DNA from 3 places in the Mesorhizobium sp. WSM4850 genome. Region 1 is predicted to be linked to each of the others. Evidence: riboswitches for the same ligand, from Rfam matches in the RefSeq annotation. Region 1 holds a riboswitch; each other region holds the start of a gene.

Region 1 (11,957 bases):
GGCCTGAGATGCGCCAGGTGACATCGACGCGCGGGCGGCCAAGGGTGGCCGGCGTCAGCACCTCGATGCCGGTGACGCGGCCGGTGGCGCCATCCCATTGCGGCCGGCAGCCCATCAGCGCCAGGCCTTGTGCGATTTCCTCGCCGCCGGTGCGCAGCGAGGCCGAGCCCCAGAGGTCGATAACCAGCGAGCGCGGCCAGTCGCCATGCGATTGCATGTAGCTGCGCAGGACCTCGTCGGAGGCCGCCCTGCCGAGATCGAAGGATGTCGGCGTCGGCATGGTGCGTGGATCTGATGTGAACAGGTTGCGGCCGGTCGGCAGCACATCGCGCCGGCCACGCGCCGGTGCGCCGGCCGGCCCGGCAGCGACATGGCGGCCGTCGAGGGCCGCGATCAGCGCTGACTTCTCGGCCGCCGGACTTTGCTGGCGCAGCGGATCGGTCTCGCCCTCGGCTGAGCGGCCAAAGATGTGCAGGCCGTCCTTGATGGCGAAATCCTTGAGGTCGCAGAGCCAGGCGTCGATGCGGCGCAGCGCTTCGTCGGGCGCGTCGGTTCCGGCGACGCCGGCCTCGGAGGCGAGACCGGTCTTTTCAGCGGTTTCTACAATCAGCTTCGCCAGGCGGTCGCGGCGGCGGCGGTCGAGCCCGTCAGCCTGGGCATATTCGTCGACCAGCCGCTCGAGCTGCTGCTGGTTTTTGTCCAGCCCGGCGCCGGTCAGCGGCGGCGGCAAATGGCCGAGGGTGACGGCGGCGATACGCCGCTTGGCCTGAGCTGCCTCTCCCGGGTTGGAGACGATGAATGGATAGACGACGGGCAGGGGACCGGTGACGATCTCGGGAAAACAGGTTTCGCTCAGCGCCACGGTCTTGCCGGGCAGCCATTCCAGCGTGCCATGGGCGCCGACATGGACGAGGGCATGGACATCGAGCGCCTTGCGCAGCCACAGGCCAAAGGCGATCAGCGCATGGCGCGGCGGCAGCGTCGGGTCGTGATAGTCGGCGCGACGGTCGACTGAACGCCCGCGGTCAGGGGCGAGCGCAACGGTGATGTTGCCGAAGGTGGCGGCGCGGAAGGGTAAATTTGCCGAAGCGGGCGCTTGAACCCCCCCCTCTATCCTGCCGGACATGCCCGGCAGGATAGAGGGGGGTGCCTCGCACCAACCTGTCTCATCTTCAGCATTCCCCCATGCGGCCTCTACCACAGCCATTGCCTCAGCAGGCAATTCCTTCGAGAAGGTCAGATACTCCTCCAACCTCAACCCTTCGCCACCACACTCCAGCATCTCCAGCAACGCACGCGGCGTTTGCGGAATCCCTTCAACGACGTAGCCCTGTTCGCTCAGGTCGTGCAGCATCGCCAGTACGCTGGACGGCACGTCGAGGCCGACGGCGTAGCCGGTGCGGCCTGGCGCGCTCGGATAGTCGGGGATCAGGATGGCGAGCTTGCGTTTTTCGCGCGGCGTGCGCTGCAGGCGCACGAACGCCTCGACACGGTTCGCCACCTGCGCGACGCGGTCCGGCTCCGGCCGGTTGGCGAAGGCGCGGAAGGCCAGTGCCGGATCGACCTCGCTTTCGCCCTTGAAGGAAACGGCGCCAGCAAGGATGCGGCCGTCGAGTTCCGGCAGGACGACATGCATGGCGAGGTCGGCGGGCGCCAGGCCGCGCTGGTTGTCTTGCCAGATATCGCGGCGTGTCGTCGCGACGATGACCTGGAAGACAGGAACGCCGGCGCGGTCGAACAGGGTATCGACGCCGGGCTCAGCACCCGAGGCGAAGGCCGTCGCTGTGATGATGGCGGCCGGCTTCAGCGTGGCAAGCGCGGTTTCGACAAAGGCGAGCGAGGCCGGGTCCTTGAGGCTGGAGACGAAGATCGGCACGGGGGCCATGCCGCGCTGCCGCAGCGCTTCAAAAAGCGCATCGATCGGCGCGACATCGGCGGCGAGCAGAATCGAGCGGTAGAAGAGGATGGGCACGACGTCCCCCTCCCCCTCGAGGGGAGGGTGGCCCGCAGGGCCAAGTGGGGTCGTTGCGGCAGTGCTCGACGTTTTTTGCTGTTGGCGCACTTCAGAGCGTTGGCGCACTTCACAGGCGACCCCACCCCCGGCCTGCGGCCGGACCCTCCCCTCGAGGGGTAGGGGGACGTCGCGCTCTATGACACCGCGTCCCGGTTGATAGTAGCCCGCCTTCGGCACGACAACCGGCTCCGCGACCGCCACATCTGATCCGGCGAGACCTACCAGCCGATGCACCAGCGCCGTCATATTCTCCGGGCCGCCTTCGCGAAAATAGCCGAGCAGGCCGTCGAGTTCTTGCCGCGGCAGCGTCGAGCATTCGATCAGTCGCAGATCCTCGTCGCGGCATTCGCCGGGCAGCAGCGCCAGTTTTATGCCGTGCGCGCGGGCGGTCGAGGCGAGCTGATCGCAGCCGTAGCGCCACCAGTCGTAGCCGCCGAGGATGCGAACCAGAACAACCTTGGCGTGCCGGGCGACGCTGTCGATCCACAGATCGACAGACATCGGATGGCGCAGATCGCGCAAGGCGGCCAACCGCATCGACGGCAGGCGATCCGCGTCCGCCTGCCACGCCGCCGCCAGCCCGGCCAGATCGCTGTCGGTGAAGGACAGCGCCACGACATCCGCAGGCGTCTGCCTGAGATCGACAGGCTCGGCAAGATCGTCGAGCGAGGCGGATGTGGTGGTGAGGATGTGCATCGCGGCTCGTGCCTGAGGTCAGCCGGCGAGGATACGCTCGATCGCCGGGCGGTTCAGCCCTTTCAGGCCGATGACGACGAGGCGGGAGCGGCGATCGTCGGCGGCGGTCCAGGCGCGGTCGTAATAGTGGTTGACGCGCGGCCCGACTGCCTGCAGCAACAGCCGCATCGGCTTGCCGCCGACCTCGACGAAGCCTTTTACGCGCAGTACGTTTTCTTCTTCCGCCGCCGTGGCGACACGCAAAGCCAGCTCTTCGGGATTGGCAATCGACGGAATGTCGATGACGAACGAGTCAAAATCGTCATGCTCGTGATCGAGCTCGTCATCGTGGTGGGTCTTGCGGTTCTCGATGTCGTCCTCGACGGCAAGGCCGAGGCCGAGCAGCACGGAGGGATCGACCTTGCCCTGCGAGGCCGGCACGATCTTCACCGCGCGGGCGGCGTGCTTGCCGATGACGGCATTGGCGCGGGCCGAGCCGGCGGCGTCCATCAGGTCGCTCTTCGACAATATGATCAGGTCGGCGCAGGCGAGCTGGTCCTCGAACACCTCCTCGACCGGATCGTCGTGGTCGAGCGTCTCGTCCTGCGCGCGCTGCGCCTGCAGGGCGTCCATGTCGTTGGCAACGCGGCCTTCGGCCAGCGCCGGTCCGTCGACCACGGCAATGACGCCGTCGACCGTCACCCGGCTCTTCACCGTCGGCCACTGGAAGGCCTGGACCAGCGGCTTGGGCAGGGCCAGCCCGGAGGTTTCGATCAGGATATGGTCGACCCTGGGCGTCAGCGACAGGATCTGGTCGAGCGCCGGGACGAAATCGTCGGCGACGGTGCAGCAGATGCAGCCATTGGCCAGCTCAACGATGTTTTCCTCAGGGCAGGTGTCGATGCCGCATCCCTTAAGAATCTCGCCATCGATGCCGATGTCGCCGAACTCGTTGACTATGATGGCCAGCCGCTTGCCGCCAGCGTTTTCGAGCAGATGGCGGATCAGCGTCGTCTTGCCGGCGCCGAGGAAGCCGGTGACGACGGTGCAGGGCACGCGCGAGACGGAAGTGGTCATATCTGGTCCTTCAAAAGGTCGAGGGGAGGGATGCGGGCAACGAGGCCGCGCTTCAGGCAATCGGGGCGGCCGCGCCATGGCATGAGGCCGTCGGTCGAGGTGGCGAAGAGTTTTGCGCCGGTGATGAGATCGGCGCCGCTGGTCGCGGTCAGGTCGCCAAAGACATAGCTCCAGCAGCCGTCGCGCAGGATAGCGGCGCTGAGGCGGCGCTTGCAGTTGCCGAGGCATTCGACGCTGCGGATACGGATGTTTTCGCCAGAGGCGGCGCGGCGCGTGTCTTCGGCCAACAATTCGCCGGCGCGAGGATGGCCGTCGGAGCCGGTCTCGTCACGGCAGGAGGTGCAGACGATCACGGTGACGTCGGCCAGAGCATCATCATCGCCGGACAATACGCCCGCTGTCTCAGCCGAAAAACTGCTGTCGCGTTCCAAATCAGGCTCCTTGCCCGGAAAACCCGCCAGGCGATCGGATTCTTAAGTCCTAGACGGCAGGTCTCCTGGCTCGCGGGTCATCGCCTTCGTGCCGCCTTCCCGGGATTTTTCCCAGTGGTTATCGGCCTTGGCTCGTCGCTTACAGTTGCGGGGACAGCCGCGGATTTGAAATCGAGATTTCGCACCGCATTCCCTCTTGGCTCCTCCCTTTGCCGAGAGGAGACCGTCTGAACCGGATTTAGGCTTGTGGAGGCAGTCGTGTCAACGCATGCTTCCGACACGGCGATGGAAACGCTTCAGAGCAATTTTGGATGTCGGCGCTGCCCCTCATTGCCCTGCCGGGCATTTCTCCCCGTATAGTGACGGGGAGAAAGAACTGGCCGCAACGGCGGCGCCCCCTCCTGCAACGCTGGCGATTGGCGAAACCATCGATGACAGCGTCCCTCTCCCCGTCTCTATACGGGGAGAGGATGCCGGCAGGCAGGTGAGGGGCGGCGCCGACATCGGCAATCCCTTACGAAACCGCGACTTCCGCCAGCGCCTGGCCCAAATCCCCCGCCGGCGTCACCTCGATGCGTTCCAAGCCGAGCCAGCCCTGCATCAGCTTCACTTCCTCAAAAAGTTCGGCGGCGGTTTGCGGCGGCGCGCCGGGCTCGGCATAGGCGGCATGGACGCGCAGCACGCCGGCCGGGCGGTCGGCCTTGACGTCGATGCGCGCCACGATCCTTTCGCCGAGCAGGAACGGCAGCACATAATAGCCGTACTGGCGTTTTTCGGCCGGGGTGTAGATCTCGATGCGATAGCGGAAGTCGAACAGTCTTTCCGTACGTGCTCGCTCGAAGACAACCGGATCGAACGGAGCGAGCAAGGCGCGCGCCTCGATCTTGCGCGGAAAACGGGCATCCCTGTGAAGATAGGCTGGCTTGCTCCAGCCTTCGACGGTCACCGGCAAGAGGTCGCCGGCGTCGACCAGTTCCTCGATGCGGCCTTTGATGTCAGCGGGAGAGAGGCGAAAATAGTCGCGCAGGTCGCCTGCTGTCGCGACGCCGTGGGCGCGGGCGGAGATGCGCAGCAATTCGCGGTGCGCATCCTCAGGTGAGGGCACCGGCAGGGCAAGTATTTCCGGCGGCAGCACGCGCTGCGGCAGATCATAAAGCCGCTCGAAGCCACGACGTGACGCCGTGGTGATGCGGCCGGCCCAGAACAGCCATTCGAAAGCGTGCTTGGCGTCGCTCCAGCCCCACCAGCCGCCGGAGCCTTTCTGGCCTTCCAGGGCGGAAGCGGCGATCGGGCCGCGTTCGACGACCTCGCGATAAATGTCTTCAATGTAGGCGGCGCGCTCGCGGCCCCACTTGGCCAGCCCGCTATACATTTCCTCGCCACGTTCGGCCCGTTCCATGCGCCAGCGCATCAGCGGATAGGTCTCGACCGGCAGAAAGGAGGCTTCGTGCGCCCAATATTCGAAGACTTTGCGCTTGCGCGTCACGGCGGCGTTGTCGAGCAGGGCGAGCGGGTAGGGGCCAAGCCGCGAATAGAGCGGCATATAATGGGCACGCACCACCGCGCTGACGGAATCGATCTGCAGCAGACCGGTCCGGCCAAGCACACGGGCCAGATGGCGGCGATCGGGCGAGCCGTTAGGGCGAGGATCGGCAAACCCCTGTGCGGCAAGCGCGATGCGCCGGGCCATGGCGAGCGAGATTTTTTCCTTCATGCAGACGGCACTCTGTCGGCGTTCGACCAAAGGTGGGAGAGATGATTCCGCACCATGCTAGCAGGGTTCCGGCGGCATCTATGTCAGGAGAGAAAAGTGGAGTAAAAAGCGAAGGAAATCAACAGGAGCGGATTGGACCAGTTTATCCGGATATGCCGTCGAGCACCGTGTTTTGAACAAGGTTTGACTTGCTTCGCCGAAAGCCCTGCGCTAACCCTCGCCGCGTTGCAGCATAGCGCCCCCTAAAACGGTTCAGTGGTTAAACTGTCACGCTTCCGCAAGTGGGTCCGGTGCTGTAATCAGAGTGGATTGGCCGCCAACGGAAAGCTGCAGCATGAACGCATTGTTGAGTTCGTACCTGCCCATCGTCCTGTTCATCGGCGTGGCGCTGGTCGTCGGCCTGGCGCTGCTTGCCGCACCCTTTCTGGTGGCCTACCGCAATCCCGATCCGGAAAAGCTTTCCGCCTATGAATGCGGCTTCAACTCCTTTGACGATGCCCGCATGAAGTTCGACATCCGCTTCTACCTGGTGTCGATCCTGTTCATCATCTTCGATCTGGAAGTGGCCTTCCTGTTTCCGTGGGCAGTGTCTTTCAGCCAGATCGGCATGCTCGGTTTCTGGTCGATGATGGTGTTTTTGGCGGTGCTGACCATCGGCTTTGCCTATGAATGGAAGAAAGGAGCGCTGGAATGGGATTGAGCGACAATTCCGGCACGCTCGTCGCGCCGAAGCCAAAAGGCATTCTCGACCCCAGCACCGGAAAGCCGGTGGGGGCGAATGATCCCTTCTTCCTCGAGATCAACGACGAGCTTGCCGACAAGGGCTTTCTCGTCACCTCGACCGAGGCGCTGATCACCTGGGCGCGCAGCGGCTCGCTGATGTTCATGACCTTCGGTCTTGCCTGCTGTGCGGTCGAGATGATCCACACCTCGATGCCGCGCTATGACTCGGAGAGGTTCGGCGTTGCGCCGCGCGCCTCGCCGCGCCAGTCCGACATCATGATCGTCGCCGGCACGCTGACCAACAAGATGGCGCCGGCGCTGCGCAAGGTCTACGACCAGATGCCGGAGCCGCGCTACGTCATCTCGATGGGCTCCTGCGCCAATGGCGGCGGCTACTACCACTATTCCTATTCGGTGGTGCGCGGCTGCGATCGCGTCGTGCCGGTCGACATCTATGTGCCCGGGTGTCCGCCGAGTGCGGAAGCGCTGCTCTACGGCATCCTTCTGTTGCAAAAGAAGATCCGCCGCACCGGCACGATCGAGCGGTGAGCGCGATGATGAGCCTGAATGAACTCTCGACCTATCTCGGCGAGAAGCTGAGCGGCCGGATCGGCGATGCGGTGCTTGCCTATGGCGAACTCACGATCTCGCTCGAGCCGCACGATCTGATCGAGGTGGTGAGCTTCCTGCGCGACGATCCAAAATGCCAGTTCATCTCGATCATCGACGTTTGCGGCGCCGATTATCCGTCGCGGGCCAAGCGCTTCGACGTCGTCTATCACCTGCTGTCGCCGAAGCAGAATATTCGCATCCGCATCAAGGTCCAGGCCGACGAGGAGACGGTGGTGCCATCGATCACCGGCGTTTATCCCGGCGCCGACTGGTTCGAACGCGAGACCTACGATCTCTATGGCGTGCTGTTTTCGGGCCATCCCGATTTGCGCAGGATCCTGACGGACTACGGCTTCGAAGGTCATCCGCTGCGCAAGGATTTCCCGCTGACCGGTTTCGTCGAGGTGCGCTACGACGACGAAGCCAAGCGGGTCATCTACGAGCCGGTGGAATTGAAACAGGAATTCCGCAATTTCGATTTTCTCAGCCCTTGGGAGGGGACGGATTACGTCCTTCCAGGCGACGAAAAAGCCAAGACGAATTGAGACGCCAAAATGGCTGAAACTTCCGTCCGCAACTTCAACATCAATTTCGGCCCGCAACATCCGGCGGCGCATGGTGTTTTGCGTCTTGTGCTAGAACTCGACGGCGAAGTCGTCGATCGCGTCGATCCGCATATCGGGCTTTTGCATCGCGGCACTGAAAAGCTGATCGAAGCCAAAACCTATCTGCAAGCTGTGCCCTATCTCGACCGGCTCGACTATTGCGCTCCGATGAACCAGGAGCATGCCTTCGCGCTTGCCGCCGAGCGGCTGCTCGGCATCGAGGTGCCGAAGCGCGGCCAATTGATCCGCGTGCTCTATTGCGAGATCGGCCGCATCATGTCGCACATTCTCAATGTGACGACGCAGGCAATGGATGTCGGCGCGCTGACGCCGCCGCTGTGGGGTTTTGTCGAGCGCGAAAAGCTCATGGTGTTCTATGAGCGGGCCAGCGGTTCGCGCATGCATGCAGCCTATTTCCGGCCCGGCGGCGTCCACCAGGACCTGCCGCAGCAGCTGGTCGAGGACATCGGCAACTGGATCGATCCGTTCCTGAAATCGCTCGACGACCTCGACGCACTGCTGACCGGCAACCGCATCTTCAAGCAGCGCAACGTCGACATCGGCATCGTCTCGCTGGCCGACGCTTGGGCCTGGGGCTTTTCCGGCGTCATGGTGCGTGGATCCGGCGTCGCCTGGGATCTGCGCAAGTCGCAGCCCTATGAATGCTATGCCGAGATGGATTTCGACATTCCGATCGGCAAGAACGGCGACTGCTACGACCGTTATCTCGTGCGCATGGAAGAGATGCGCCAGTCGGCGAAAATCATGCGCCAGTGCGTCGACCTGCTGCTCGGCAAGGAAGGCAGCGGGCCGGTGTCGAACCTCGACGGCAAGGTGGTGCCGCCGAAGCGCGCGGCGATGAAGCGCTCGATGGAAGCGCTGATCCATCACTTCAAGCTCTACACCGAGGGGTACCGCGTGCCGGCCGGCGAGGTCTATGCGGCCGTCGAAGCCCCAAAAGGCGAGTTCGGCGTCTATCTCGTCTCGGACGGCACCAACAAGCCCTATCGCTGCAAGCTGCGCGCGCCCGGATTCGCGCATCTGCAGGCCATGGATTTTTTGTGCCGCGGCCACATGCTGGCCGATGTCACCGCCGTTCTCGGCTCCCTCGACATCGTGTTTGGTGAGGTGGACCGGTAGCAATGAACGCGCTTGTCACCGCAGCGGTCCTGACAATGGCGGCCCAAGTTCCTGCTTGGGGCCCCGATGGTCGGCTGCTGTCACGAGACCTGCTGAAGATTGGGTTTGAGCTGGTTGCGGAAGGTGACTTATTGATGGGGCGCACGTTCGAGCGACATGCACCGATGGATGAAGGGATTGTTCTTCATTCCTTCCCGCAGTGCCAGCTGGATTCGTTCGTTGCCCAGGTGCCCAGCCGGCCACGGCCCTATTGTGTCTCCTGGGTTGGCGATCGTTATGACGAATACATCCGCCTGAAGCGCGGGAAAGAAGAGTTTGTGTGCGTGTTAGGGCAATCCGAGAACTGCTATCGCGTCTCCAGCTCGATTCAGTAAGAAACAAATAAAGCGAAACTCCATGTCAGTCCGCCGTCTCGCAGAAGCCAGCCTCCAGCCAGCCTCCTTCGCCTTCAACCGGGCGAATGCGGCAGCGGCGAAGCAATGGATCAACAAATATCCGAAGGGCCGCGAGCAGTCGGCGATCATCCCGTTGCTGATGCTGGCGCAGGAGCAGGAAGGCTGGGTGACCAAGGCGGCGATCGAGACGATCTCCGACATGCTCGGCATGCCCTACATCAGAGGGCTCGAAGTCGCGACCTTCTACACCCAGTACCAGCTCAATCCGGTCGGCACCCGCGCGCATATCCAGGTCTGCGGCACCACGCCCTGCATGCTGCGCGGCTCGGAAGCGCTGATGGATTTGTGCCGATCGAAAATCCATCACGACCAGTTCCACACCAACGACAAGGGCACGCTGTCGTGGGAAGAGGTCGAATGCCTTGGCGCCTGCGTCAACGCGCCGATGGTGATGATTTTCAAGGATACGTTCGAGGATCTGACGCCGGAGCGGCTTGCCGAGATCATCGACCTCTATGATGCCGGCAAGGGCGCCTCGGTGACGCCGGGGCCGCAGAACGGCCGCATCACCTCCGAGCCAATCACCGGCCTGACGACGCTGAAGAGCGAAAAGGCAATCCTGAAGACGACCCGCGACAAGGACGCCAAGGCAGCCGCCAAGGCCGCCAGGGAGGCAGCGCCAGCGGCAATTGTCGCGGCGCCAGCGGCTCTGGCCCAGGCATCGGCCGGCCCCGTTGCGCCGTCGAAGGCCAGCAAGCCGAAGACCGATGCGCCCGAAACCAGCCCGGCGCTGGAGACGCCTTCTCCGGCAAAGGTCGCACCGGATACGGAAAAGGCGGCGAGCGTCAGAGCGCCGCGGCATTCGGCGGCCAACGCCAACAAGGCCGCGCCGGAAGTCGAAAAGGTTTTGAAACAGCGCAGCGGTCCGATAGTCAAGGCTGAGCCAGCGGCTGCTTTCAAGGCGCCGGAAGCCAAGGGCACGCAGCTCGGCGCTGCCGGTAAGACGGCCGCCGCGAAGACGACCAATGCCAAGCCGACCAGTGCCAAGCCGACCAATGCCAAGACGGGCAATGCCAAGACGGGCAATGCCAAGATGGGCAAGCCTTCGCTCGAGGACAAGAACCGTCCGGCCAGCATCGCGAGGCCGGCGCTGGTCGACGATCTCAAGCTGATCTCGGGCGTCGACCCGAAGATCGAAGGCATCCTGCATTCGCTTGGTATCTTCACCTACGCGCAAGTCGCGTCTTGGAAGAAGGCCGAGCGCGAGTGGGTCGATGGCTATCTCAGTTTCCACGGCCGCATCGAGCGCGAAGACTGGGTCAAGCAGGCCAAGGCGCTGGCCAAGGGCGGGGTCGCCGAATATATCCGCGTTTTCGGCAAGAAACCGGTCTGAGGGACGAACAATGCTTCAGGACAGAGACCGCATCTTCAACAACATCTACGGCCGCTTCGACAAGTCGCTGGCCGGTGCGATGGCGCGCGGCGCCTGGGACAACACGCCCGGCATCATTGCCAAGGGGCGCGACTGGATCGTCAACGAGATGAAGGCATCAGGCCTGCGCGGCCGCGGCGGCGCTGGCTTCCCGACCGGGTTGAAATGGTCGTTCATGCCCAAGCAGAGCGACGGCCGGCCGAGCTATCTCGTCGTCAACGCCGACGAATCCGAGCCCGGCACCTGCAAGGACCGCGATATATTGCGCCACGATCCGCATACGCTGGTCGAGGGCTGCCTGATCGCCGGCTTCGCCATGGGCGCGATCGCCGCCTACATCTATGTGCGCGGCGAGTTCATCCGCGAGCGCGAGGCGCTGCAGCGCGCCATCGACGAGGCCTATGCGGCCAGGCTGATCGGCAAGAACAACACGTCCGGCTACGATTTCGACATCTACATGCATCATGGCGCCGGCGCCTATATCTGCGGCGAGGAAACGGCGCTGCTCGAAAGCCTCGAAGGCAAGAAGGGCCAGCCGCGGCTGAAGCCGCCGTTTCCGGCCAATGTCGGCCTCTATGGCTGCCCGACGACGGTCAACAATGTCGAGTCCATCGCGGTGGCGCCGACCATTTTGCGGCGTGGCGCTGCCTGGTTCTCGTCCATTGGCCGGCCCAACAATGTCGGCACCAAACTGTTCTGCGTTTCGGGCCACGTCAACACGCCGTGCACCGTCGAAGAGGCGATGTCGATCCCGTTCCGCGAGCTGATCGAGACGCATTGCGGCGGCATTCGCGGCGGCTGGGACAATCTGCTGGCGGTCATTCCGGGCGGCGCTTCGGTGCCGCTGGTGCCGGCGGAGCAGATCATCGATGCGCCGATGGATTTCGATGCGCTGCGCGACCTGAAATCGGGTCTCGGCACGGCGGCTGTCATCGTCATGGACAAATCGACCGATATCGTGAAGGCGATCGCCCGGCTTTCCTACTTCTACAAGCACGAGAGCTGCGGCCAGTGCACACCGTGCCGCGAAGGCACCGGCTGGATGTGGCGGGTGATGGAGCGGCTGGTGCGCGGCGAGGCGCAGAAGCGCGAGATCGACATGCTGCTCGACGTGACCAAACAGGTCGAAGGCCACACGA
Region 2 (7,577 bases), on a different contig from region 1:
TGGCCCAGCGACCTGCGCCCGCTCTTTCTCCCGCAGCGCGCATGCGGCAGCGACCATGTTCATGAGGGCAGGCCGGACCTCCTCCCATTTCCTTGTTTTGAGGCCACAATCCGGATTCACCCACAGTTGGCCGTCCAACAGTCGCGCGCGGGCAAGTTGGGCGAGATGTAAAATCTCGCCGACTTCCGGGACACGTGGTGAGTGAATGTCGTAGACGCCAGGACCGATGTCATTCGGATATTTGGACTTCGTGAAGGCGTCTAACAGTTCCATTTTGGAGCGCGACGTCTCAATCGAAATTACGTCCGCGTCCAGTTCAGCGATCGAGTCAATGATCTCATTGAACTCCGAATAGCACATGTGGGTGTGAATTTGGGTCGCGTCCTCTACACCCGTCGAGGCGAGCCGGAAGCATTCGACAGCCCAGCCCAGATAATGTTTCCAGTCGGACTTCCGCAGGGGCAAGCCTTCGCGAAACGCGGCCTCATCGATCTGGATCACCCTTGCGCCAGCTTTTTCGAGGTCGGCCACTTCATCGCGGATGGCGAGTGCGATCTGGCGGCAGACCTCGGCGCGGGGTACGTCGTCGCGCACAAAAGACCAGTTAAGAATCGTCACTGGGCCAGTGAGCATGCCCTTCACCGGCTTTTTCGTCAGCGATTGGGCAAATTGCCACCAGAAGACCGTCATCGGATTGGGCCGCGATACGTCGCCGAAGATGATGGGAGGGCGCACGAGCCGCGAGCCGTAACTTTGCACCCAGCCATGCTGGGTGAAGGCGAGGCCGGACAACTGCTCGCCGAAATGCTGCACCATATCGTTGCGTTCGAACTCGCCATGTACCAGCACGTCCAGCCCGATCTCCTCCTGCCAAAGGACCGCCGCCTCGGTCTCCTTCTTCAGAAAGGCCTGGTAGTCGATATAGCTCAGCCGGCCCTTCGCATGAGCGGAGCGTGCCCTGCGCACCTCGGGCGTCTGCGGGAAGGACCCGATGGTCGTCGTCGGGAACGGCGGCAGGCCGAGCGCGTCAGCCTGGACTTTGGAGCGCTTGGCAAATGCGCTCTTTCGTTGCTTCATCACGCCGTCAATGCTGCTAACACGCCCGCGGACGAGCGGATCATGGACTTTTGTCAACATTGCGCGCGCGGCGGCCGCCTCTTCATAAGCCTTCAGCGCGCCTGCTACACCCTCCCTGCCTTCGGACAAGGCTTGGGCCAGCACGAGCAGCTCTTCAGTCTTCTGGGCGGCGAATGCCAGCCACGAACGAACGTCTACATCGAGCGCGGTCTCCATCCGCAGGTCCATCGGCACATGAAGCATCGAGCAGGAAGGCGCAATTTCGACGCGGTCCAGCGGCCAGCCGGCAATGACCGGCTTGATGCGGTCGAGAATTGCAGACAGGTTCGCGCGCCAGACATTGCGGCCGTCGATCAGGCCAAGTGACAGCACCAGATCCTTCGGTGCAAGCCGACCAACCGTCTCCAACTGCTCGGGAGCGCGCACGAGGTCGAGATGCAGGCCCGCCAGGCCCAGCGAAAGCGCGGTCGCCAGATTGTTTCCCAGCGGCCCGAAATAGGCAGCCAGCATAATTTTCAACTTGGGCGCGGCTTTCGACAGCTGCCCGTAGGTGAATTCGAAGGCAGCTCGTTCGTTCGGGCTAAGGTCGAGCACAAGCGCCGGCTCATCAATCTGAACCCAGTCGGCCCCCGAGAGCTCCAGCCTCTGCAGGAGTTGCTCGTAGACGGGCAGTAGGCGCGGCAGGAGCGCTATGGGATTGAAGCCCTGGTCGGGAGACTTCGCCAGCTTCAGGAAGGTCACCGGTCCAAGGATGACCGGGCGTGTATGGGTGCCGAGCTCTTTTGCCTCCAGAAAGTGATCGACTGGTTTCGTCGACGAGAGGGCGAAGGTCTGATCGTCGCCCAGCTCCGGCACGATGTAGTGGTAGTTGGTGTCGAACCATTTGGTCATTTCCATCGCGGTTACGCGCTGCCCCTGAACTGCATGCCCGTGACCGGCCCGTCCGCAACCCGCGCTATCGCCTTGCGTCCCGCGCGCCATCGCGAAGTAGATGTCGAGCGGGACCTCGCCGCCCGTCCAGCCGTAACGAGCTGGCACGGCGCCGACCATTGCTGCGGTGTCGAGCACATGGTCATACAGTGAGAAATCGTTCGACGGGATTTTCGACACGCCGCGGTCGCGCTGCTCGCTCCAGCTGGCGGCACGCAGTGCCTTCGCCGTCGCCAGAAGGTTGGCAGCAGAAGATTTTCCGGACCAGTAGCTTTCGAGCGCGAATTTCAGTTCTCGCCGGCGACCGATACGCGGCACGCCAAGCGTTGCTATGGGAACTTGCTGGGAGACATTCATTCCATACCCCGATGGTTGGGGCGGGGCCAAGGAAGGCGTTAGCAGGCCGGCATCAACGCCGAGCTGCCGCGGCCACCAGACACCCCGCCCGTGGACGTTGTTCGCCGTGGCAGGTCTCCTGGCTCGCGGGTCACAGCCTCTGCCCCGTCTTCCCGGGGCAGTTCGCCCCAGTGACATTGGTGGGTTGGCTCGCCGCTTACGTTGCGGGGGCAGCGCCGGCATTGCACCGGCTTCCCTCTTAGCTCCGCTACGGCAACACCTTGCGGAGAACCACGACCCGCAGACGATCGCAGCCGCTCGCATTGCTGTCAATGCCGTATAAAGAAATGTTTATGTGCTTATGTGAATTGTTCGCCTGCGGCGTGTTTGCAAGTCTCATGTCGCCGTCGAGCTGAGCCCTTCTGCGCGACTCTCCGCTGTGTGCAGACTGTGGCTCGCCCCTCGGGCAATCTGCCTTTTGTACGATCCCGTCTCAAAACGACTTCGTCAAAAATGGCTCGTGTTGGCCATTCATGATCGGGCGGCAGTACTGGCCCGAAGTGCGACAACGTTCCTAAGCCTGCAAAATTGAAATTTGGAGAAAAACCGCCATCCTTCACGCAGGCACGCGACATTTCGATTTACACGCGCTTGTCTGGACAGCCTGCACAACGGGAAGGTGGGCAGCACTTCGCGGAAATGCCCCCTACAGCAACCCCGCCTGCTCAGCCTCTCGTCGCAGATTCTGCCGTGGCCTGGGGCCGATCTGCTGGATCACCAATCCGGCCGCCAGTGAGCCAAGGTCGCCGCAGGTCTGCAGGTCGCGGCCTTGCGTGTATCCATGCAGGAAGCCGGCGGCATAGAGATCGCCGGCACCCGTGGTGTCGACCAGTTCCTTGATGGCGGTCGCCTTGATGACCACGGTCTCGTCCCCGCGCACGATCACCGAACCTTTTTCCGAGCGGGTCACGGCGGCGATACGGCAATCCTTGCGGATCTGCGCCAGCGCCTCGTCAAACGACGATGTCTGGTAGAGTGACTTGATCTCGTGGCTGTTGGCAAAGACGATATCGACCGTGCCCGAACGCATCAGTTCGAGGAACTCGTCTCGGTAGCGATCGACGCAAAACGAATCCGACAGGGTCATCGACACTTCGCGGCCTGCCGCGTGCGCCAGCATCGCCGTCTGGCGGATTGCTTCCTTGGCGCGCGGCGGATCCCACAGATAGCCTTCGAAATAGGTGACCTTGGCGCCAGAGGCCTTGTCGGCCTCGACATCCTCCGGCCCGAGCTCGACGCAGGCGCCGAGATAGGTGTTCATCGAGCGCTCGCCGTCAGGGGTGACGAAGATCATCGAGCGCGCCGTCGGCGGCTCGCCCTTGAGCGGCCTGGTGTCGAAGGCGACGCCCTGCGCGTGGATGTCGTGGGCGTAGATTTCGCCCAGCGCATCGTTGGAGACCTTGCCGAAGAAAGCGGCGCGGCCGCCGAAGCTGGCGACGCCGGCCGCCGTGTTGCCGGCACTGCCGCCGGACGCCTCGATCGCCGGACCCATGCGGCTGTAGAGCAGCTCGGCGCGCCTTGTGTCGATGAGGTTCATCGCGCCCTTGATGATGCCGTTGGTCTCGAGGAATGCCTCGTCGCACTGCGCGATGATGTCGACGATGGCATTACCGATACAAAGCACGTCATATTTCGACATCAGTGTCTCCGCCAAAAAGCCGAGCCGGCTTCTCGCCACGCCGGGGCCGGCGTGTTTTTGGCGAGTGTGGAATGGGTCGCCCTATGCCGACGCATCCAATACCCGCGCATCACGCAGCTGCCGGTCCTGCCTCACGCAACAGGTCGTCAGCTCTGTCCGTCTTTTCCCAGGTGAACTCCGGCTCTTCGCGGCCGAAGTGTCCGTATGTCGCGGTCTTGCGGTAAATCGGCCGTAAGAGATCAAGCGCCTTGATGATGCCTTTCGGCCGGAGATCGAAAAGCTCAAGGACGGCGCGCTCGATCCTTTTTTCATCAATCTTTGCGGTTCCGAATGTATTGACGAGGATAGAGACCGGCGCGGCCACACCGATCGCGTAAGCAAGCTGAACCTCGCACACCTCCGCCAGTCCGCTGGCAACGACGTTTTTTGCGACGTACCGCGCCGCATAGGCGGCCGACCGATCAACCTTGGACGGGTCCTTGCCCGAAAAGGCACCGCCGCCGTGACGCCCCATACCGCCGTAGGAATCGACGATGATCTTGCGTCCGGTGAGACCGCAATCGCCGCGCGGCCCACCGACCACGAACCGGCCTGTTGGATTGACCAGGAACCTTATCCCCGTCGTATCCAAGTCGTGGGGCAAGACCGGCCTTATGATCTCCTCAATGACGCCTTCGCGGACCGTGGCTTGTGAGACCTCCTCGTCATGCTGCGTCGACAGGACTATGGTATCAAGCGCTACCGGGCGCAAACCCTCATAACGGACGGATACCTGTGATTTAACGTCCGGGCGAAGCCAGCCAAGGCGTCCGGTTTGGCGCACCTCTGCCTGTTTTTTTGTCAACTCGTGAGCAAGTTGGATTGGCAACGGCATCAATGTTTCGGTCTCGTTGCACGCGTACCCGAACATGAGGCCCTGATCCCCCGCTCCATGCTCGAGATCTTGCCCTCGTCCCTCGTCGACGCCCTGGCTGATGTCAGGCGACTGCTCGGTCAAGGCCAAGATCACGGCGCAACGCCGGCCGTCAAAGCCGATCGCATCGTCGTCATATCCAATGTCCAAAATGATATCGCGGGCAACTTGGCTGTAGTCGATCTGCGCGTGGCTGGTGATCTCGCCAGCCAGAACGACCATCCCTGATTTCACCAACGCTTCACAAGCAACGCGAGCCTTGGGATCCTTGCGAAGGATCGCATCGAGCACGCCATCTGAGATATTGTCGGCCATCTTGTCGGGATGTCCAGCGCCGACGGATTCGGAAGAGAACACGAATTTTCTGGTCATGGGATTTCCTCGCTTCAAACGTTGGAAATAGATGTGACAGTTGATCAGGCCGTCTTACCTGTCGGAGATGCCCGGCACGTCGAACGCAGCGCAGAAGTCGGCAACGTCTCTGCGCACGCGGGCATGGACGTCCGAATCATCGGGCTGGCGGCAAACCAGGTCGATGAAAGCGGCAATCTGCAGCATTTCCGCCTCGCGCATGCCCACAGACGTCACTGCTGGCGTGCCTAACCGAATGCCGCTGGTGAGCGCGGGATGGCGCCGGTCCCCCGGCACCATGTTGAAATTCGTAATGATACCTGCTTGCGACAGACGCTCGGCATAGGCTTTCCCAGACAGCGGCCGGTCCCGAAGATCAAGGATCAGCATGTGATTGTCAGTGCCCCCCGTGACGAGTTCATAACCTCGCTCCAGAAGGGCCTGGGCCAGAGCCTTGGCGTTGTTGACGATCTGCTGACCGTACACACGGAAGGATGCATTCCCTGCTTCGTGCAGAGCGACAGCTAGCGCGGCAATCGTATTCATGTGCGGTCCGCCCTGGAGGAGAGGGAACACGGCACGGTCTATGCGTTTGGCCAGATTGTGTTTGCTCTTGGAATGGTAGAGCGCCTGATAGCGGTCTTCATTCCTTGACAAGATGAAGCCACCGCGGGGGCCGCGGATCGATTTGTGAGAGGTGCTGGTGACAACATCGCAATGGCCAACGGGATTCGGATGCGCTCCTGCGACAATGAGGCCGCTGATGTGGGCGATGTCGGCTACCAGATAGGAGTTCACCTCCGAAGCAATGTCGGCCATTGCCTCATAGTCAAAGATGCGCGGATAAGCAGTTCCGCCGACCCAAATGAGCTTCGGTCGTTCGCGTTTGGCCGTCTCGCGCAAGCGGTCATGGTCAATCTGCTGCGTCTTTTCGTGCAGCCCGTACGGAACTCGCTGATAGTCAGTGCCAGAGAAGTTGACGGCCCAACCGTGCGTCAGATGCCCGCCGCCGGGGAGGGTCAAGCCCATCATCTTGTCTCCCGGACACAACAGCGCTCGACAGACAGCCTGATTGGCCGGCGAGCCGGAATAAGGCTGCACGTTGGCGTGTTCACAGCCGAATAGCGCCTTCAATCGCTCGATGGCGAGGTTCTCAAGCTCATCGACAATCTCGTTTCCGGCGTAGTAGCGCGCGCCGGGATATCCCTCGGCATACTTGTTGGTGAAAATAGACCCGGTCGCTTCCAGCACCGCCGAGGACGCGAAGTTCTCGGAGGCGATAAGTTTGAGGGTCGTCCGCTCCTGGCGCTCCTGTCTTAAAAGCAGCTCGTGAACGCGAGAATCTGCGACAGCCAGGTGAGGCCACTCGCAAGTGTCAAGCTCCGCGATGGCGCCGCCAGTCGAATTGTCCATATCAGCTTCGCGCTCCATTGGGACTAAGTTTCAGGACAAGCAGGCGGCCACCTTGGACCGCGCGCCCTGTATCGCCTCCAGGCGCTGTAGGTCTTGTCTGTGATGGCCATCGCCGTGGGGCAGGAGATCAACCAACAATTGAACCAAGCCGCCGTCCGAGCCTCCTGCTTCGAGGTGGTACGAAGGCCAGGGGCGCTGTTCGTTGCCGAGAAGAAAGCCGGCTCTGGCGAGCTGGCGCACGTGTGCGACCACGTGCTCGCGAGACAGACTCAGAACTTCTGCCAGCTCGCAGACGGTCAGGTCCGCATGCGCACAAAGTCCCAGGATTCGAAGTCGATCAAGATGAGCCGCGGCCTTTAGGCGCATGACCAGTGTCATCATCGGCCGGCACTCCTTGTCTTGACTTCCTCCATTTGGCGTCCTTCCACTAATTTCAGAGGCAATCTTGCCGTCCGACGAGGTCAATACGCCCGACCGCATCGCAGATCGTTTCCGATACGTCACGGTCTCGACCCGCAGCCCAAATGATAGGCTCAACGTACATATTCTCAGCGGTTTAGAGTGCTAAAAGTCCGCGATTTTCTTTGAAGGATCTGTTGCGACACGTGCATACCGGATGCGCCCCAGCACAACGGCGGCTGCGCGGTAAGGCCGGCTTGCGAAGATGCGGCGTACGGCCGAGGCCTTCATGCGCCGGTCGCCGCGCGATGGGACGCTCAGCATCGACGGGGATGAAATCCATCTTGTCCATGGCTCCGATCTCTATCCCGATGGACCACATCCCAAGAAAACCGATATCCTGCTCGAAGGCGCCGCCGTCCACGGCGAGCTCAAAGTATGGCTGCGGCGCAAGGCTCA
Region 3 (11,957 bases), on a different contig from region 1:
GATGAGATCGACATTCGTCGGTTGATCGAACAGAACGACGACGAATTCGTCGCCACCAAGCCGCACGACCGTATCGGTCGCCCTTACGCGCTCGACGATACGGCCGGCTACGGTCTTCAACAGCTCGTCCCCGGCATTGTGGCCAAGCGTGTCATTGACGAGTTTGAAATTGTCCAGATCGATGAACACCACCGTCACCCAGCGATCGTATCGCTGCGCGTAGAGGATCGCCTGCGAAAGCCGGTCCTCGAGCAGAGCGCGATTGGGCAGTCCGGTCAGCACATCATGGTTGGCCATGAAGTGGATCCGATCTTCGGCCAGCTTGCGCTCGATGGCGATCCCGGCAATACGCGTCGTGAAATCGATGAGCCGGGTCTCGGCCGCGGTCGGCTCGCGCACGGTCGTCGAGTACATGGCAAAGGCGCCCAGCACAGCGCCCTGGTGCGACAGGATCGGGGTCGACCAGCACGAACGGTAGCCATAGGCCGCCGCCAATTCGCAGTGATCGTGCCAAAGCGGGTCGTGCATGATGTCCGCGACAATGACTGGCTCGCGCCGGTAGGCAGCGGTTCCGCAGGATCCCATTTTGGGGCCGACGGCGATCCCGTCGATGGCGCTCGTATAGGCCTTTGCCAAGCTCGGCGCGGCGCCGTGCCGCAAGTGGCTGCCATCCTTGTCGAGCAACAGGACGGAACCGAATATCCCCGTCAACTGAGACTCGGCGAGGCGCATGAGGCAGTCGAGCACATCTTCGAGCGGGGCGCTCGTCGCGATCATTTCCAGTATCTGCGCCTGCCCGTCTCGAAGGGTGTCCGCTTGCTTGCGGGCGGTGATGTCGTGGGCGATGCCGACCAGACCGAAGATATCGTTTTGAACATTGCGCAACGGCACCTTCGTCGACGAAAACCATTTGCCGGCGCCTGACGCATCGACAACGAACTCTTCCTCATCGATCATCGGCTGTCCGCTGCGCAGCACGCCTTGCTCGATGGCGCGAAACTTCTGCGCAAGGTCGGGGGCATGAAGATCGGAATCGGTCAAACCGATCATGTCACTGGTTTTGGCCTTGCCGCTGTCGGAAGCAATGGCCCTGTTGGCGACGACGAAGCGGCTTTCGGTGTCCTTCACCCACAGGTAGTCGGGCACCCAGTCGATCAGCGTTTGCAGCGAGATGCGCTCGTCGACGATCAGGCGATTGGCGGTGAGTTCCGTTATGTCCTCATGCGTGGCCACCCATCCGCCGTCAGGCATCGGCTGATGGCAGATCTGAATTGTCCGGCCGTCGGTGAGATTGGCGGTCCAGTTTCTCAGGGTCGTGCCCGAATTGACCGCTCGGGCGAATGCGAGATAAGCGTCGCTGGCCATCGCGGATGTCCCGGCAGCGATGCGGCGTTCGACGATTTCGCCCAGCGTCCGGCCGGGGCGCAAGTGTTCGGGCGCGATGCGGTAAATTTCCGCATAGCGGCGGTTGCACAGGATCAGCCGTTCAGCGGCGTCGAAAAAGCAGATGCCTTGCGAGATGTTGTCGATCGCCGTCTCGAATCGCAGCGCCTGTTGCTCGAGTGTTGCGATCGTAGCCCTGAGTTCGCGCTCGAGCGTCTCGTACGAGGAGCCCGCCAGTTTCGCCAGCGTGGCAAGCTCGGTCGATTCGGGCGCCTGGGCGGCTTGCCTCGATGATTTCGTGACCAAACACAGTTCCTCCGGTTCGGCGCCTGGCGCAAAGCAAGGAAAGCTCGCTGCAAGCTAAGCGACCGCATAGTGGTCCAGATATACTAATGGCATGTGAACCGGGTCGATGCCGGGGCATGGCGCAGTTCTTGCCTTCTCCCCTTGTGGGAGAAGGTGGATCGGCGCGCAGCGCCGAGACGGTTGAGGGTGCTGGCCGGAGCGCTGTCGGTTCCAAGCTGGAGCACCCCTCATCCGGCCGCTTCGCGGCCACCTTCTCCCACAAGGGGGCCCACAAGGGGAGAAGGTGGAGCCAATCTCGTGCAGGCCCATCGCACATGATGGCCGATCCTGCCGGTGAAAATCTCGACGGGCGGTTCGGCGCGCTGCGCCGGTCCCAGAGGTCAGTCCAAAGACTCGGCATTGTGCCAGAAGCCGGCAAGTGTGCATGGCAGCCCATCATGAACGATTGCGAATGAGCATGGTGACCACGAAGAAAGCGCCGACCGAACTGGTGATGATGCCGATCGGCAGTTCCTGCGGCGGCAGCAGCGTGCGCGCCAGAAGGTCACTTGCTAGCAGCAGCACCGCTCCGAAGAGGGCGCAGCTTGCAATCAGGCGCAGATGCAACGGGCCGGCCAGGGGCCGGGACAGATGCGGGATCATCAGCCCGACGAAACCGATGACACCTACGACCGAGACCAGGATCGCCGTCGAGAAGGCAGCGACGAGAAACGCCGTCCTGCGCATCCGCACAACCGGCACGCCGAGGCTTTCGGCAGCATTCTCGCCGGCCAGGAAGGCGTCGAGCTTGCGATGGTTCCACAGGCCATAAGCAAGAATGGTGCACGCGCCAAGAGCAGCCAGCCCGACATTGTCCCATCGCGCTAGGCCGAGCCCGCCCATGGTCCAGAACAAAACCGAGTGAGCGGCGCGCTGGTCTCCGGCGAAGACGAGATAGTTGGTCAGGGCGATGAACATGAACGAGACGGCAAGCCCGGCCAGTATCAGCCGTTCGGGGCCTTGCCCCCTCACCCGCGAAACCAGCAAAAGCACGATGCCGGCGGCCAAAATGCCGCCGGTGAAGGCGGCAACCGGCAACGTCCAGATGCCGAAACGGTCGCCAAAAATGGTGATGACGGAAACAGCGCCGGCCGCGGCACCGGAGGACAGCCCGAACAGGAATGGATCGGCGAGATCGTTTCGGGTTACCGTCTGCAGCAGCGCGCCGATGACGCCCAGCCCTGCGCCGACACAGATCGCCATGATGGTGCGCGGCAGCCTGAGATCGACGACAATCTTGGCAACCGGGATCTTGGCGACCGGGATATTGCCGACTGAGCCGGGCACGAGGTCTCCGTCCAGCCCGGCCGCATGTCCGAGCGCAGCAATCACGTCGCTCAACCCTATGACTGTCGATCCATAGGCGATCGACAGCAGAGCAAGAGCGGCGATTGCTGCCGCTCCTGCTGCCATGGCCAATTCGAACGCCCTGTGGCGCAAGCTCAGAAGGCTTCCGGGTGCATCGCGCTGGCGATCTTGCCGATCGCCTCGATGTTAGCAGGTCCGGGCGTCAGCTCGGCATAGCGCAGCGCGACGAAGCGCTCGCTCCTGACCGCATCGGTCTCCTTCATTGCCGGATGGACTTTGAGGAAGTCGAGCAGTTTCCTGTAACCGCCGCCGTCCTGGTAGTCGAGCAGGATCAGGAACTGCGGATTGCGGGAAGCGACCGTTTCCCAGTCCGTGTTGCCCCAGTTCGTCTGCATGTCGGCCATGATGTTGTCGCCGCCGGCAGCGGCGATCATGGCGCTGGGGATCGCGAACTTGCCTGATGTGAAGGGTTTGTCTTCGCCGGAGTCGTAGAGAAACACCCGCGTCCGCTCGCGGTCGCCGGCCTTTGCCGTGATATCGGCGAGTTGCGCTTTCCAGCCTGAAACGAGTTTTTCCGCCTTGGCTTGCTTGCCGAAAATCCTGCCCAGCTTTTCGATGTCGCCGTAGAGCAGGTCCATCGAGGCGGCGGGGCGGTTGTTGTCGAGATGGACGCAGCTTTCCGTCAGCACCAGCGTCTTGACGCCGTGCGGCGCCAGCGTATCTGGCGTTACCTCGCCGCCCGGCTTCATACCGTAATACCAGCCGGCGAAGAAGAAATCGGGCTCGACCGCGACCAGGTTTTCGAGCGCCGGGTATTTCGGCGCAAGTTCAGGGATCGCGCCCTGCTTGGCCTTGAATTCCGGACCGACCTTGTACCATCCGGTGATGCCGGTCAGGCCGACGATCGACGGTTGCAGCCCCAGCGCGAAGGCCATCTCGGCCATGTTCATATCCTGGATGACGGCACGCTTCGGCGCGGCGTCGAACGTCAGCGGCGTACCGCAGCTGTCGACTGTTACCGGGAAAGCGAAGGCGGTCTGGGCAAGCAGCAGAGAGGCAAAAGACAGTGCGAGGCGTTTCACGGATGTTGCTCCTTGGTTAGATCAGAAGAGGCACGGTTCGGGACTTCGAACACCGTGAGTTCGCGGTCTTCGGTCGGATGGCGCAGCCGAAGCACGTCGACGCCGAAAATCTCGCGGATCAACTGCTTGGTCAGCGCCTCGCGCGGACCGGCGAGTGCCTGCAGCCGGGCCTCGTTCATCACCGCGACCCTGGTGGCAAATGGCGTGACCAGCGACAGATCATGCAGCACCGCCACGACGGTCATGCCAAGCTGCGATACGAGTTCGAGAAGTTCGCTGCGGGCGCGCGGATCGAGATGATTGGTCGGTTCATCGAGGAACAGGATTTTCGGCTCCTGGGCGATGGCGCGCGCCAACTGGGCGCGTTGCCGCTCACCACCCGACAGCGAGCCGATCGTGCGGCCGAGCAGCGGCAGCAGGCCAGTTCTGCGAAGCGCTTCGACGACGACGTCGCGTTGCTCGCTCCTGCGTCGCCAGCCGGCATGCGGGACCCGCCCAAGTCCGACGTAGTCGATCACGGCAAGCCGCGGATCGGGCTGATCGGTCTGGCCGACGACCGCCATGTGCAGCGCCCGCTCGGCGGCCGGAAATGTCTCCAGCCGGCGTCCGGAAAATCTCACACCTCCCGCGCTCGGACGCAGCGTGCCGCATAGCATGCGCAGCAGCGTCGTCTTGCCGGCGCCGTTGGGACCGATGATGGCGAGGCGGTCTCCCGCCGCGACGGAAAGGCTGACCGCACTGACCAGGCGCTGGCCATTCGCCGTGGCGCTCAGTTCACGCGCTTCAAGAAGAGGCTGGCAGGCATCCAACTTACCGTCACTTTCTCAAATGGCGACGGAAGGAAGCTGGACCGGCCGACAAGACCGATGTCCACGTCTCCTCCCGGCACACCCCGTCCGGTCAACTCGTGCGATGGCAGGTCTCCTGGCTCGCGGGTCCTTGCGCCATCCTGCCTTCCCAGCCTTGGCCAGTGGCATTTCGGATTTTGCTCGCCGCTTACAGTTGCGGGGGCAGCCACGGCCTCGATCCGAAGATCTCACCGTGTTCCCTTTTCACCCCTCGCCTTTCGGCTTGGGGACCATCAGTCAGCCACCCTAGTTTTCCGCCAATCCCAGCGCAATAAATTTCCGGGTTCCGGAGTGCCCCGCGAGCAATGGTCTTGTCAGAACGAGCATACCGAATCTCGTAATGTAATAACGTTACTACTTAAAAGACAACGCCTGCGCCTGTCAACCCCTTCGCCCAACGCTTTCGGCTTGCCGATCACCGTCGCATTGCGCGGTGCGCAATTTCGATCAAACTGCCTCCACCAGTAAGCGATACCATGACCTGGCCAATGCGCAGTCCCACAGCGAGGAGCCATATGAACCCGACCGAGAAAGCGCTGTGGTTCGTCGAAAGCCATCTGCCGGAGGCCATCTCGCTCGACGATGTCGCCAACAGCAGCGGCGTGTCGCGCTTTCACGTGACGCGGGCTTTCGGTGCGGCGACCGGACGTTCGGTGATGGGCTACCTGCGTTCTCGCCGCCTGACCGAGGCGGCGCGCAGGCTCGCCGCCGGCGCACCGGACATCCTCTCGGTCGCGCTCGACGCCGGCTATGCCTCGCATGAGGCTTTCACCCGTGCCTTCCGCGACCAGTTCGGCACCACGCCGGAACTGGTGCGCGCGCAAGGCTCGCTCAAAAACCTCGATCTCGTGGAGCCGATCCTGATGGACCAGTCCTTCCTCACCAATCTCGAGCCGCCGCGTTTCGAAACCAGCCGGCCGTTCCTCATCGCCGGTCTCGGCGAGCGCTACAGCTGCGAAACCAGCGCCGGCATCCCGATGCAGTGGCAGCGGTTCGGCCCCTATATCGGCAACATTCCAGGCGAGGTCGGCGACGTCGCCTATGGCGTCTGCGTCAACGGCGACGATGCAGGCAATTTCGACTATATCGCCGGCGTCGAGGTGTCCGATTTTTCGGACCTGCCGAAGGAGTTTTCGCGCGTACGCGTGCCGATGCAGAAATACGCCGTGTTCGCCCATCGTGGCCACATCTCGACCATCCGCCGCACGGTCAACACGATCTGGAACAAATGGCTGCCGGCCTCCGGGCACAAGATTGCCGACGCGCCCGAATTCGAGCGCTACGGCCCCGAATTCGATCCGCGCAGCGGCAATGGCGGGCTGGAAGTCTGGATACCGGTCGGGTGAGGAAGGGCCAGTTTTCAACTTGTGTTGGAGACTAGTGTCGAGGCGCTCCGCCTTATCTTGCCTACTCCCCTTGTCCCACAAGGGGAGTAGGGAAAGACGCTACAACTCCAGGTTCCAGTTCTGGCCGACCAGATCCTTGCCGAAGGCGTGGTGGCGTTCCTGATTGGCCAGCTTGAACCCGGCCGCCTCGTAGATGCGGCGCGCTGAGGTGAGCACGTCGTTGGTCCACAGCGTCAATTTCTTGTAGCCCTTGGCACGGGCAAAGCGGATGCATTCCTCGACCAGCCGCCTGCCGATGCCGAGACCGCGCGCCGAGGGTTCGACGTAGAGCAGGCGCAGCTTCGCCACCGCGTCCGACTGGCGCACGACGAAGACCGAGCCGACGACTTCCCCTTCCCGCTCGGCGATCCAGCTGCGTTCCCATTTCGGATCGTAGGATTTGGCGAAAGCGCCGAGGATTTCGGCGACCAGCGCCTCATAAGTTTCGTCCCAGCCATATTCCTGCGCGTAGAGCAGGCCCTGGCGATGGATGATCCAGCCGATGTCGCCGACCTGCAAGGACCGCAGCATGTAAAGGACCTTGGGCTCTGCACTCTCGCCCAGTAGATGCTGCACCGTCTGCATCGCCTTGACCAGCCTGTCCTGTTCCGGTGCGGAAAGCCGCTCGAGCAGGGCCGCGACCTGATCGTGCGAACCCTGGTTCAGCGGCGCGAACGCCGCTCTTCCCGCCGGCGTCAGCGCAATCGACGAGCGCCGCGCATCGGCTCGCGTCGCCACGCGCTCGACCAGACCACGCTCCTCGAATTTTTTCAGCAACCGGCTGAGATAGCCGGGGTCGAGACCGAGATCGCGCGCAAGATCGGTGGCGGTCAGGCCATCGCGATGCGCCAGTTCATAGAGCACCCGAGCCTCGGTCAGCGAGAAGGCGCTTTTCAGCAGCCCTTCATCGAGCAGCCCGATCTGGCGGGTGTAGAAGCGGTTGAAGCCCCGCACCGCATCGATCCGCTCCCTGCCGGGTTGATGATGAATCGTCATGGCATCTCCTGCCAGCACAAGATCAACCATTTAGTTGACTTAGTCAAGTATCAGTTCGAAGCAGGCTGCGGCTGTCGATCAGCTCACTCAGCGCCTTGACTCTCGCCAGCCACCGGCTTATCTCACCGCCACGTTAGCACTCGCCATTGGTGAGTGCTAAGCGTAGGTCCGGCGCCGCCGGGCTTATAGGTTTGTCCGGCGCCGCCGGACGGAGGAACTATTCTCACCATTCTCACCGAGGAATAAAAAATGGCAAAGTCGAAGTTCCGCCCGCTTCATGACCGCGTGGTCGTACGCCGGGTTGAATCCGAATCCAAGACTGCCGGCGGGATCATCATCCCCGACACGGCGAAGGAAAAGCCGCAGGAAGGCGAGATCATCGCCGTTGGTTCCGGCGCCCGCGACGAAGCCGGCAAGCTCGTCCCGCTGGACGTCAAGGCCGGCGATCGCATCCTGTTCGGCAAGTGGTCGGGCACCGAAGTCAAGCTCAATGGCGAAGACCTTCTGATCATGAAGGAATCCGACATCATGGGCATCATCGGCTGAATATCGGCCTCACCATCACTTAAATCCCAGGGCTCAATTCAAGCCCCTGCCAGGAGCTAAAAATGGCTGCCAAAGACGTAAAATTTTCTCGCGATGCCCGTGAGCGCATGCTGCGCGGCGTCAACATCCTCGCCGACGCAGTGAAGGTCACGCTCGGCCCCAAGGGCCGCAACGTGGTCCTCGACAAGTCGTTCGGCGCACCGCGCATCACCAAGGACGGCGTCACCGTCGCCAAGGAAATCGAACTTTCCGACAAGTTCGAGAACATGGGCGCGCAGATGGTCCGCGAAGTTGCTTCGAAGACCAACGACATCGCCGGCGACGGCACCACGACCGCGACCGTTCTGGCGCAGTCGATCGTCCAGGAAGGCCACAAGGCGGTTGCCGCCGGCATGAACCCGATGGACCTGAAGCGCGGCATCGACCTCGCGGTCAGCGACGTCGTCTCGACGCTGATCAAGAACGCCAAGAAGATCAAGACCTCGGAAGAGGTTGCCCAGGTCGGCACCATCGCCGGCAATGGCGATGCTTCGGTCGGCTCGATGATCGCCGAAGCGATGCAGAAGGTCGGCAATGAGGGCGTCATCACGGTCGAGGAAGCCAAGACCGCCGAGACCGAACTCGAAGTCGTCGAAGGCATGCAGTTCGACCGCGGCTATCTCTCGCCCTACTTCGTCACCAACGCCGACAAGATGGTTGCGGATCTGGAAGACGCCTACATCCTTCTCCACGAGAAGAAGCTCTCCAACCTGCAGGCCATGCTGCCGATCCTCGAGGCTGTCGTGCAGACCTCGAAGCCGCTGGTCATCATCTCGGAAGACGTCGAAGGCGAGGCCCTGGCCACGCTGGTCGTCAACAAGCTGCGTGGCGGCCTGAAGATCGCCGCCGTCAAGGCGCCGGGCTTCGGTGATCGCCGCAAGGCCATGCTGGAAGACATCGCCATCCTCACCGGTGGCCAGGTCATTTCCGAAGACCTCGGCATCAAGCTCGAAAATGTCGGCCTCAACATGCTCGGCCGCGCCAAGAAGGTGTCGATCTCCAAGGAGAACACCACCATCGTCGACGGCGCCGGCAAGAAGGCCGAGATCCAGGGCCGCGTCGCCCAGATCAAGCAGCAGATCGAGGAGACCACCTCGGACTACGACAAGGAGAAGCTGCAGGAACGTCTCGCCAAGCTGGCGGGCGGCGTTGCCGTCATCCGCGTCGGCGGTGCGACCGAGATCGAAGTCAAGGAAAAGAAGGACCGCGTCGACGACGCCCTCAACGCGACCCGCGCGGCCGTCGAAGAGGGCATCGTTCCCGGCGGCGGCGTCGCACTGCTGCGCGCTTCGCTGAGCATCAAGGCTGTCGGCGCCAACTCCGACCAGACCGCTGGCATCGCCATCGTGCGTCGCGCGCTGCAGGCTCCGGCCCGCCAGATCGCGGCCAACGCCGGTGCGGAAGCATCGATCGTTGCCGGCAAGATTCTCGAGAACAAGGGCCCGACCTTCGGCTTCAACGCCCAGACCGGCGAATATGGCGACATGATCGCCATGGGTATCGTCGATCCGGTCAAGGTCGTGCGCACGGCTCTCCAGGACGCGGCCTCGGTCGCCGGCCTGCTGGTCACCACCGAAGCCATGATCGCGGAGGCTCCGAAGAAGGAGTCGGCTGGCGGCGGCATGCCAGGCGGCATGGGCGGCGGCGGCATGGGTGGCATGGGCGGTATGGGCGGTATGGGCGGTATGGATTTCTAAGGTCCACGCACTTCAACAATCTCGATGGGCGGCAGCGATGCCGCCCTTTTCTCTGACTCGGAGCCAAGCCGGATGCCACATCCACAAGGCTACATACGGCGGCACGTTCACGGCGGACACCATGACTGACTTCATTCTGTTCGCCATTGTCGGCTTCCTCGCCCAGGCGGTTGACGGCGCGTTAGGCATGGCCTATGGCGCGATCTCCTCCACCGTGCTGCTCTCCTTCGGTGTTCCGCCGGCGCAGGCTTCCGCCGCGGTACACGCGGCGGAAGTGTTCACCACGGCCGCTTCCGGCACGGCGCACCACTACCACCGCAATATCGACTGGAAGCTGTTCTGGCGGCTTGCTCCTTTCGGCATTCTCGGCGGCTGCCTCGGCGCCTTCGTGCTGACCTCGTTCGACGGCGACATGGTGAAGCCCTACGTCACGACCTATCTCGCTGTGATCGGGCTCTGGCTGTTCCTCCGGTCGTTCCGCAAGATCCCCAGCAATCCGGTTCCTACCCGTCTTGTGGCGCCGCTGGGTACTGTAGGCGGCTTCCTCGACGCCGCAGGTGGCGGCGGATGGGGCCCGATGGTCGTGACCGGATTGCTCGGCGCCGGCGCGCCGCCCCGCTACGTGATCGGCACTGTCAATGCGGCCGAGTTCCTGATCACGCTAGCGGTGTCCGTCACCTTCATCGTCGCGCTCGTCAGTGGGCACTGGCAGGAAGCGGGGGCGCTGTCGACACATGCAAGCTCGGTGCTGGGGCTGATCGTGGGCGGCATAGTCGCCGCTCCGCTTGCCGGATGGGTGCTCAAGGCGATTGCCGAGCGGACGCTTTTGCGGCTCGTCGGCTGCCTGATCATGCTGCTCGCTTTGTTCCAGACCGCCCAACAACTGGGATTCGTCTGACCTGAGCAAGCGGACTACCCTTCTAAGCCTTCCCTTTGCTTCCGGACATCATGATCGGCGTAACCGAAGTGAATCGCGGACTGGAGGCGACTTGCCACCCTGGAAAACCTAACCTGCGCCACGAACAGCGTATGGCACGCCAGTGATCAACGTGTTTCCCATTTCCGCCTCGCCCGGCCCATCGGTCCTTTTACGCTCTGCTCGATGCAGTGACTGCTCTGCTCGATGCAGTGACTGATGACGGCGGCGATCAACATTGCTTCGCGTGCTCTTTTAGTGCCAATTCAATCGCCTGGCTTAGAGGCACCGCCTTGGAGAATAGGACGCCCTGAGCGGTTCTGCAGCCAAGCTTGTGCAGAATTTGCCGGTCTGCCTCTGTTTCGACGCCCTCGGCCATGACATCGATCCCGAGCGCCCGACCAATCGATCACCGTTTTGACAAGCAGCCGGTCCTCCCGAGACTTGGCTAGGCCGCGAATGAAGCCTTGGTCTATTTTCACCTTGCGTATCCGACTGTCCTTGAGAGATGCCAACGTGGAAAAGCCGGTGCCGAAGTCATCGAGCGCGATGGAAATGCCGGCATGTGAAAGGCGCCCGAGCTTTTCATCTACTCTGTCCGGGTCCACTGGGGATTCTTCGGTAATCTCGATTTCGAACATCGTTGCTGGGAGGTCTTTGCCGCCAGACCATTCAGAACTATGTCGTCGATATCGCCGGCTTCCAATTCGCGCGGTGACAATACCTCTTCGGGGCGACATTTAGGGCCTGCCGCGGGAAGCTGCCGCCTCTGCGTGCAGGGGCAGCGATTACTCCGGCGAATGAGGCCCTCTTTCATCGCGCAAGGTCCAAAGCTGCTGGTACGGTTTCATCGCCTAAGCATGGCCGAAATGCCATGCCGCATAAAGGGGGCATGTTGGGCGAACCGAAGCCCCACATGTCGTGCAAGCCGTGCCGCCGGGTGCTCGCTTGAGTAGAGTCCGACGAGAATGTTCGTGCCGTGGAAGAGCGGCGCCGCTGACAGGCGCAGCCACCTTTCGTATCCGTGCAGCATGTCGGGATCGGCAATCTCGCGACCGTCGCGACATGCTGTTAGGATTCCATAGGCGAGTTGCTTCTGGCCGCTGATACCGATGTTGAAACCATGCGCAGTCACCGGGTGCATGCCGATGGCAGCGTCGCCGATGAGTGCGGCGCTGGGAGCTCGGAATTTGTGCGCCCAAGTCGTGACCAGCGGATAGGTATGGCGCTTGCTTGCCAAGGTCATTTTTCCAAGGCGCCCTCGACACCGGTTCGTCAATTCCCTCAGAAACAAATGGTCGCTGAAGGCAAGCAGTCTATCGGCCTCGTTTGAGCGCAGGGTGAGCAGCAGCGACGACACTCCCTCCGCCAGGGGCAACATCGCTATCGTCTGATGGTGATCGAACCATTCG

Evidence for each region. Region 1 has a riboswitch for cobalamin ahead of AC0L2Z_RS05940 (DUF1636 family protein). Riboswitches for the same ligand answer to the same signal wherever they lie in the genome.
Region 2: it holds a riboswitch for cobalamin, as region 1 does, so the genes downstream of both, metE (5-methyltetrahydropteroyltriglutamate--homocysteine S-methyltransferase) here and AC0L2Z_RS05940 (DUF1636 family protein) in region 1, are expected to answer to the same signal.
Region 3: it holds a riboswitch for cobalamin, as region 1 does, so the genes downstream of both, AC0L2Z_RS16705 (ABC transporter ATP-binding protein) here and AC0L2Z_RS05940 (DUF1636 family protein) in region 1, are expected to answer to the same signal.

Annotation. Positions count from the first base shown of each region.
Region 1 covers NZ_JBVVPV010000003.1:1,711-13,667, forward strand. Annotated here, with positions in the region: gene cobN (cobaltochelatase subunit CobN) at 1-2,710, opposite strand, end outside; gene cobW (cobalamin biosynthesis protein CobW) at 2,729-3,766, opposite strand; gene AC0L2Z_RS05940 (DUF1636 family protein) at 3,763-4,197, opposite strand; cobalamin riboswitch at 4,236-4,440, opposite strand; gene AC0L2Z_RS05945 (winged helix-turn-helix domain-containing protein) at 4,712-5,911, opposite strand; gene AC0L2Z_RS05950 (NADH-quinone oxidoreductase subunit A) at 6,246-6,611, shown strand; gene AC0L2Z_RS05955 (NuoB/complex I 20 kDa subunit family protein) at 6,602-7,183, shown strand; gene AC0L2Z_RS05960 (NADH-quinone oxidoreductase subunit C) at 7,189-7,791, shown strand; gene AC0L2Z_RS05965 (NADH-quinone oxidoreductase subunit D) at 7,801-8,991, shown strand; gene AC0L2Z_RS05970 (hypothetical protein) at 8,994-9,365, shown strand; gene nuoE (NADH-quinone oxidoreductase subunit NuoE) at 9,388-10,779, shown strand; gene nuoF (NADH-quinone oxidoreductase subunit NuoF) at 10,790-11,957, shown strand, end outside.
Region 2 covers NZ_JBVVPV010000042.1:54,447-62,023, reverse strand. Annotated here, with positions in the region: gene metE (5-methyltetrahydropteroyltriglutamate--homocysteine S-methyltransferase) at 1-2,340, opposite strand, end outside; cobalamin riboswitch at 2,456-2,654, opposite strand; gene AC0L2Z_RS28410 (adenosine kinase) at 3,050-4,042, opposite strand; gene metK (methionine adenosyltransferase) at 4,152-5,327, opposite strand; gene AC0L2Z_RS28400 (serine hydroxymethyltransferase) at 5,382-6,719, opposite strand; gene AC0L2Z_RS28395 (ArsR/SmtB family transcription factor) at 6,750-7,100, opposite strand; gene AC0L2Z_RS28390 (hypothetical protein) at 7,384-7,577, shown strand, end outside.
Region 3 covers NZ_JBVVPV010000015.1:61,640-73,596, reverse strand. Annotated here, with positions in the region: gene AC0L2Z_RS16720 (EAL domain-containing protein) at 1-1,689, opposite strand, end outside; gene AC0L2Z_RS16715 (FecCD family ABC transporter permease) at 2,125-3,141, opposite strand; gene AC0L2Z_RS16710 (ABC transporter substrate-binding protein) at 3,171-4,118, opposite strand; gene AC0L2Z_RS16705 (ABC transporter ATP-binding protein) at 4,115-4,927, opposite strand; cobalamin riboswitch at 5,016-5,216, opposite strand; gene AC0L2Z_RS16700 (AraC family transcriptional regulator) at 5,482-6,312, shown strand; gene AC0L2Z_RS16695 (bifunctional helix-turn-helix transcriptional regulator/GNAT family N-acetyltransferase) at 6,412-7,347, opposite strand; gene groES (co-chaperone GroES) at 7,597-7,893, shown strand; gene groL (chaperonin GroEL) at 7,956-9,629, shown strand; gene AC0L2Z_RS16680 (sulfite exporter TauE/SafE family protein) at 9,751-10,527, shown strand; gene AC0L2Z_RS16675 (EAL domain-containing protein) at 10,778-10,951, opposite strand; partial or broken gene AC0L2Z_RS16670 (EAL domain-containing protein) at 11,010-11,186, opposite strand; gene ubiM (5-demethoxyubiquinol-8 5-hydroxylase UbiM) at 11,393-11,957, opposite strand, start outside.